2 linked regions of the Neorhizobium galegae genome follow. The protein of the gene in region 1 interacts with the protein of each later gene in a pairwise test. Links are inferred from orthologs where the notes say so. Each region holds a gene or a part of one and is shown on either strand. Other genes may lie near its edges.

Region 1 (3,261 bases):
GGTCAACGATCGCTTCGGCCATGCGGTCGGGGATATGGTGATCGTCGGTCTGGCCGCTGCGCTTCGCGACGGGCTGCCGTCCGATGCCCTGGTGGCACGTTTCGGCGGCGAGGAATTCGTGGCCTTCCTGCCGGGCGTCACGCTTGCGGAGACCGGTAAGCTCTGCAATGCGATCCGGCTGGCCTTTGCCACGCGCGACTGGCGGGAGAATGGCGTCACCCAGCAGATCACCGCAAGTTTCGGCGTGTCCTCGACCGCCCGCGGCGATCACTCGATGCATGATGCGATCGGGCGGGCCGATGCCTGTCTGTATGCGGCGAAATCCGCCGGCCGCAACCAGGTTGTGATGGAAGGCCAGCAGGCAGCACATGCGCCGACGCAGCTGCGGGTCGTCTCCGCCGCGAACCTTCGTGCCTGATCAGCCTTTCGCGGACGCCTTTTCGATCGCCGGCATGAGGTCCTGCGTGAGGCTGCGCTCGTCGAAGGGGCCGACCTTCTTGTAGAGGATCGTACCGTCAGGCGCGACCAGGTAACTTTCCGGAATGCCGTAGACGCCCCAGTCGATCGCCGCCTTGCCGTTCGGATCGACGCCGATCGCCTTGTAGGGGTTGCCGAGTTCGCCGAGGAAACGCAGAGCGTTGTCGTTGCGGTCCTTGTAGTTGATGCCGACGATGGTGAGCCGGCTGTCGTTCGCCAGTTCCTTCAAGATCGGGTGCTCCTGGCGGCAGGGCACGCACCAGGAGGCGAAGACGTTGACCAGCGTCAGCTTGCCGCCGATAGCCGCAGTCGTCAGCGCCGCGGTGTTCGAGCCTTCCAGCGGCGGCAGCGCCAGCGATGGCGCCTTCTTGCCGATCAGGGCGGAGGGGATGGCCGAGACATCGCGGCCGTTGACGTCCTGGTCGTAGAGCATCTTGCCAGCGACCGCCGCAAAGCCGAGAAAAATCGCCAGCGGGATCAGCGGCAGCGCATAACGCGCCAGGCTTTTGCGCGCGGCGGGCTGATTTTCGGTCTCGATGCTCATGCCGCGTCACCTTTCGGTTGGGCGGAACGGCGGCGGATGCCGGAGGCCTCGAGCTCGGCCAGTTCCTGTCTGCGGGCGCGGCCGTCGAGCCAGGTCCAGGCGACCAGACAGAGGATGACGATGGCCGAAACGGCATAGGACATGGCGATGTAGAAGGTATGGCTCATGGTCTCACGCTTCCCGTCCGGCCAAACGCGCGGCCATCCGCCGCTGGGCGGCGACGCGGCGGCGCCAGATCTCGTTGCGCATTGCCATCACATGCAGGGTGAAGAAGAGCATGGTGAAGGCGATCGCCATGACCAGCAGCGGCCAGAGGAATTCCCGGTCGATGGTCGGGCCGCCCATGCGGATGACGCTGGCCGGCTGGTGCAGCGTGTTCCACCAGTCGACAGAGAACTTGATGATCGGGATGTTGACGAAGCCGACGAGGATCAGCACGGCGGAGACGCGGGCTGCTCGCGACGGATCGTCCATGGCGCGGTTGAGCGCGATCAGGCCCAGATACATGAGGAACAGGACGAAGACCGAGGTCAGCCGCGCGTCCCACACCCACCATGTGCCCCACATCGGCCTTCCCCAGAGCGAGCCGGTGGCGAGCGCGATCAGCGTGAAGGCGGCGCCGAGCGGGGCTGCCGCCTTGTGCGACACGTCGGCCAGCGGGTGGCGCCAGACCAGCGTGCCGATCGCCGAAACGGCCATGACCGTGTAGCACATCATCGACAGCCAGGCGGCTGGCACATGCACGTACATGATACGCACCGTCGCGCCCTGCTGGTAGTCGCCTTCCGTCGTGAAGCTCAGATAGAGCCCGATCGCGAAGAGGATCGCAGTCGCCGCCGCCATCCACGGCAGGATGCGGGCCGCCAGCGCCAGGAATCGCGTCGGGTTGGCCAGCTCGGTGAATTTGCTGATGGCAAGGCTGTCGGTCATGGGCACTTTCTAATATGCGCGCGGAAAAATCAGCTTGATCCTGGTCAATTCGCCGGTCGTCGATCCGATCCCGTTCAATCCGATTCTAGTCAATCGCCGGCATTGCGCAACGCCAGTGCCGCGCCGAGCGGCCCGAGCACGGCAAAAAACATCGTGATCGCCACCAATATCAAGAAAGGCGGCATAAACGGGGCGGGATCCTCGACCGCCGCATAGGAGGCGCTGACCCCGAAGATCAGCACAGGCACGGCGAGCGGCAGGACGAGGATCGACACGAGCAGCCCGCCACGCGGCAGGGCGACAGCGACCGCCGCTCCGACCGCACCGATGAAGGTCAGCGCCGGCGTGCCGACCAGCAGCGTCAGCATGGTGGCGCCGATCGCCACCTCGTCCATGTTCATGAACAGGCCGAGCAGTGGCGAGGCGATCACCAGCGGCAGGCCGTTGCCGAGCCAGTGGGCGAGGCATTTGACGAGCACGGTCAGGACGAGCGGATGTTCCTGCATGAGAAGAAGGTCGAGCGATCCGTCTTCGCGTTCGGTCTGAAACAGGCGGTCGAGGCCGAGCAGGGCAGACAGCAGCGCGCCGATCCAGACGATCGCCGGACCGATGCGGGAGAGGAGGTTGAGGTCGGGGCCGACGCCGAAGGGGATGACGGCGACGACGGTCATGAAGAAGAGGACGCCGATCAGGGCGCCTCCGCCGGCGCGGACGGAGAGTTTGAGGTCGCGGAGGAGGAGGGAGGTCATGATCGGACGCTCCGTGTCCGGGGCGCACCCCCTCTGCCCTGCCGGGCATCTCCCCCACAAGGGGGGAGATCGGCAAGACGCCGGACCTCCGCCAAGCGTTGATCGTTCGGGGAGCGGAGAGAGCAGATTTCAGATTGGTGACGGCGGATTTATGCCTGGATTTGAGGCAGGGCATTGGCCCCATCCAATCTCCCCCCTTGTGGGGGAGATGCCCGGCAGGGCAGAGGGGGGTGGCCAAGGGCAGAACGATCACCATCTCCCCTCCGCCACGCCTGCAAACCCCGTCATCTGCAATTCCCTTGCATTCTCCAGCCCCAGCGGCTGATGGGTCGCCGCCAGCACAATGCCGCCGGTCGCCAGATGCAACTTGATCAGCCCGGTGAAGACACTCTCCGCATTGACATCGAGCGCCGCAGTCGGCTCGTCCAATATCCAGACCGGCCTGGAAGCGACCAGCAGCTTGGCAAACGCCATGCGGCGCTGCTGGCCGGCGGAGAGATAACCGAAGGGCAGATGGATGATCCCCCCGAGACCCACGGCCTCTGCGGCCTCGCCCGGGGA
Region 2 (3,284 bases), 3.0 Mb from region 1 along the record:
TTCATCTCGACCACCGTCTCGGTGCCGAAGGTCGTCGCGGCGAAAATGCCGAGCACCGTGACCCCGAGGCCGAAATGGGCGATCGCCGTGCCGAATACCGAACGCGGCAGGCCGGCCAGCCGCCTCAGGCCGACCGAAAGCCCGACTTTCGAAAAATTGCCGCGATACCAGAGGTCGGCGAATGCGCCGATCATGCCCCAGAAACCCAGCACCAGGCCGAAGATCGCCAGAACCGGTCCGCCGTTCTGGATGTAGAAGAAGGCAAGGCCCGCTGCCAGCGCCAGGCCCGCGAAGACATAGAGCCGCTGCAGGGCGCCCAGGAGATCGCCACGCTTCCAGGCGAGCACCGGCCCGAACGGCGCGGCGACCAGGAGCGGCAGCATCAGCAGGCCGAAGGTCATGTTGAAGAACGGCGCGCCGACCGAGATCTTTTCGCCGGTCAGCGTTTCGAGGACGAGCGGATAGAGCGTGCCGGTCAGCACCGTTGCCGTTGCCACCGTCAGGATCAGGTTGTTGAGCACCAGCGCGCCCTCGCGCGAGATCGGCGCGAAAATGCCGCCCGCCTTCAGCATCGGCGCCCGCCAGGCAAACAGCGCGAAGGCGCCGCCGATGAAGATGCCGAGAATGCAGAGGATGAAGATGCCGCGGGTCGGATCGGTCGCAAACGAATGCACCGAGGTCAGCACGCCGGAGCGCACCAGGAAGGTGCCGAGCAGCGACAGCGAAAAGGTCATGATCGCCAGCAGCACGGTCCAGATCTTCAGCGCCTCGCGCTTTTCCATGACCAGCGCCGAATGCAGCAGCGCCGTGCCCGCGAGCCAGGGCATGAAGGAGGCGTTCTCGACCGGATCCCAGAACCACCAGCCGCCCCAGCCGAGCTCGTAATAGGCCCAGTAGGAACCCATGGCGATGCCGGCCGTCAGGAAGGTCCAGGCGGCCAGCGTCCACGGCCGCACCCAGCGGGCCCAGGCGGCGTCGATGCGGCCTTCCATGAGCGCCGCGACGGCGAACGAGAAGCAGACCGAAAAGCCGACATAACCCAGGTAGAGAAGCGGCGGATGAACCGCCAGGCCGAGATCCTGCAGCACCGGATTGAGATCCTGTCCCTCGGCCGGCGCCGGGTTGAGGCGAAGGAACGGATTGGAAGTCAAAAGGATGAAGAACAGGAATGCGGTCGAGATCCAGGCCTGAACGGCCAGAACATTGGCCCTCAGCGTATCCGGCAGATTGCGGCCGAAGACAGCGACGAGCGCGCTGAAGAACACCAGGATCAGCAGCCAGAGCAGCATCGACCCTTCGTGATTGCCCCAGACGCCCGAGAACTTGTAGATCAGCGGCATCAGCGAATGGGAATTCTCCCAGACGTTCGCAACCGAGAAATCCGAGACCATATAGGCCCAGGTCAGCACGCCGAAGGAAAAGGCCACGAGCGCGAACAGCACCAGCGAGCCGGTCGGGGCCAGCGCCATCATCGCGACATCGCCGCGCCGGGCGCCGACGACCGGCAGCACCGAGACGATCAGCGCGGTTGCGAGCGCCAGAACAAGTGCATAATGACCGATCTCGATGATCATCTCGTTGCCGTCCCCTTGGCGCCATCGGGCTGGCTCTGGTTGCCTTGACCCTCGTTCCAGACGCCCTGCGCCTTCAGCCGGTCCGCGACTTCCTTGGGCATGTAGTTCTCGTCATGCTTGGCGAGCACGCTGTCGGCCACGAAACCGCGCGATGCCGCGTCGAACGCGCCTTCGGTCACCACGCCCTGGCCTTCGCGAAACAGGTCCGGCAGGATGCCCGTGTAGGTGACCGGCACGCTACCGGTTCCGTCGGTTACCGTAAAACTCACGGTCGAGCCCTGACCGCGCTTCACCGACCCTTCGGCGACCAGCCCGCCGAGCCTGATGCGGGTGCCGGGTTTGACATCGGACTTGGCAAGATCGGCCGGCATGAAGAAATAAGCCACCGACTGGCTGAAGGCGAACATGACGAGCAGCACCGCCACGAGAATGAAGCTCATGCCGCCCGCGATCACCGCCAGCCGTTTCTGTTTGCGCGTCATTGCGCCACTCCTTCGACGGTGATCCCCATCTCGTTGGCGAGCGCCACCAGCTCGCCTGATGACGGGAACTGCTTGAGGCCGCTCTTCAGGGCCTCCTCGGCACTGGATTTGTCGCCGAGCACGGAATAGGAGCGCACCAGCCTCACCCAACCTTCGAGATTGTTCGGGTCCTGTTTCAGCCGTTCCGCAAGGCTCTCGACCATGCCGCGGATCATCGCCTGCCGATCGCCCTGCGACATGTTTGCGGCCGCCGCGACATCCGCCTGGCTCGGATTGCCGGGCGCCTGCGCCGTGTCCTGTCCCGTCGCGATGGTGCCGCCGTTCTTGACGATATGCTGGTTGACGAGCTGCATCCACGGCGCATCGGCCGGCGAGCCCTTGGCAATCGTCTCGAACTGCGCCCTCGCCTCTGCCGCCCTGCCGGCCTGTTCGAAGCCGAGGCCGACATAGAAACGTGAACGCGGATTGTCCGGATCGAGCTTCACCGCCTGCTCGAAGGCGGAACGCGCATCCTCGGTGACGATCCCGTCATTCGATGCGACCAGCGTTTCGCCGAGCCCGGCCAGCCGGACGGGACTTGGCCCAAGAATGCGGATCGCATTTCGATAGGCCATCTCGGCATCGCCAAGCCGCATGGAGCGGAAATAGATCGGCGCAAGCAGATCCCAGCCGGCGCCGTCATTGGGATTTTCGGCAAGATGCCGCTCCGCCTTGGCGACCAGCAGGGCGACATTGTTGCCAGGATTGGCAAGCCGCGCTTCGAGCGGCTGGTCCGGCAGCCCGGGATTGCCGAGCGCCAGGTAAAGACAGAGCCCGACAAGGGGCGGAACCAGCGTGACCACAGTGGTGGCGAGCGCATATTTTCGCGCCTTAGGAGCGGCGATCTCCTTGCCCTCCCCGGCAGCGGCCGCGGCCAGCAGCCGGCGGCCGATCTCCGCACGGGCGTATTCGGCCTCTTGCGGCTCGATCAGGCCCTGGGCCTGGTCCCGGTCCAGTTCGGCCAGCTGGTCGCGATAGACGGCGACCTCTCCGGCACGGTCAGCGGATGCTGTTTTGGCGGCTCGGGCGAAAGGCAGGATGAGGATTGCCGCAACGGCCGCCGTCAGAGCTGCGAGGATGATCCATAAAACCATAGTGGCCCAATACTGCAACGGCCCGCGCTTTCCAACAGCGCAGCCGGCGTTGACGCGAATTTGAGGCCTTTGGCCGCAAGTTCAAACCTGCATAT

What was found.
Region 2: the proteins of LZK81_RS21155 (region 1) and ccmE interact in binary tests that used the Escherichia coli proteins (3 or more experiments, as listed by UniProt). The link is inferred for Neorhizobium galegae from one-to-one orthologs.

What each region holds. Positions count from the first base shown.
Region 1 is NZ_CP090095.1:4,288,352-4,291,612, reverse strand. Bases 73-3,020 are described here. They hold LZK81_RS21155 (heme ABC transporter permease), read right to left. Parts: upstream 1,952-3,020; coding sequence 1,193-1,951; downstream 73-1,192. Other genes in these bases: ccmA (heme ABC exporter ATP-binding protein CcmA), read right to left, coding at 2,950-3,020; ccmB (heme exporter protein CcmB), read right to left, coding at 2,041-2,700; ccmD (heme exporter protein CcmD), read right to left, coding at 1,018-1,188; LZK81_RS21165 (DsbE family thiol:disulfide interchange protein), read right to left, coding at 419-1,021; LZK81_RS21170 (sensor domain-containing diguanylate cyclase), read left to right, coding at 73-418. In the rest of the region: more of LZK81_RS21170, read left to right, coding at 1-72; more of ccmA, read right to left, coding at 3,021-3,261. UniProt on the Escherichia coli protein: Required for the export of heme to the periplasm for the biogenesis of c-type cytochromes.
Region 2 is NZ_CP090095.1:1,295,226-1,298,509, reverse strand. The notes cover bases 314-3,284. They hold ccmE (cytochrome c maturation protein CcmE), read right to left. Parts: upstream 2,057-3,284; coding sequence 1,571-2,056; downstream 314-1,570. Other genes in these bases: ccmI (c-type cytochrome biogenesis protein CcmI), read right to left, coding at 2,053-3,189; LZK81_RS06465 (heme lyase CcmF/NrfE family subunit), read right to left, coding at 314-1,574. Also shown: more of LZK81_RS06465, read right to left, coding at 1-313. UniProt on the Escherichia coli protein: Heme chaperone required for the biogenesis of c-type cytochromes. Transiently binds heme delivered by CcmC and transfers the heme to apo-cytochromes in a process facilitated by CcmF and CcmH.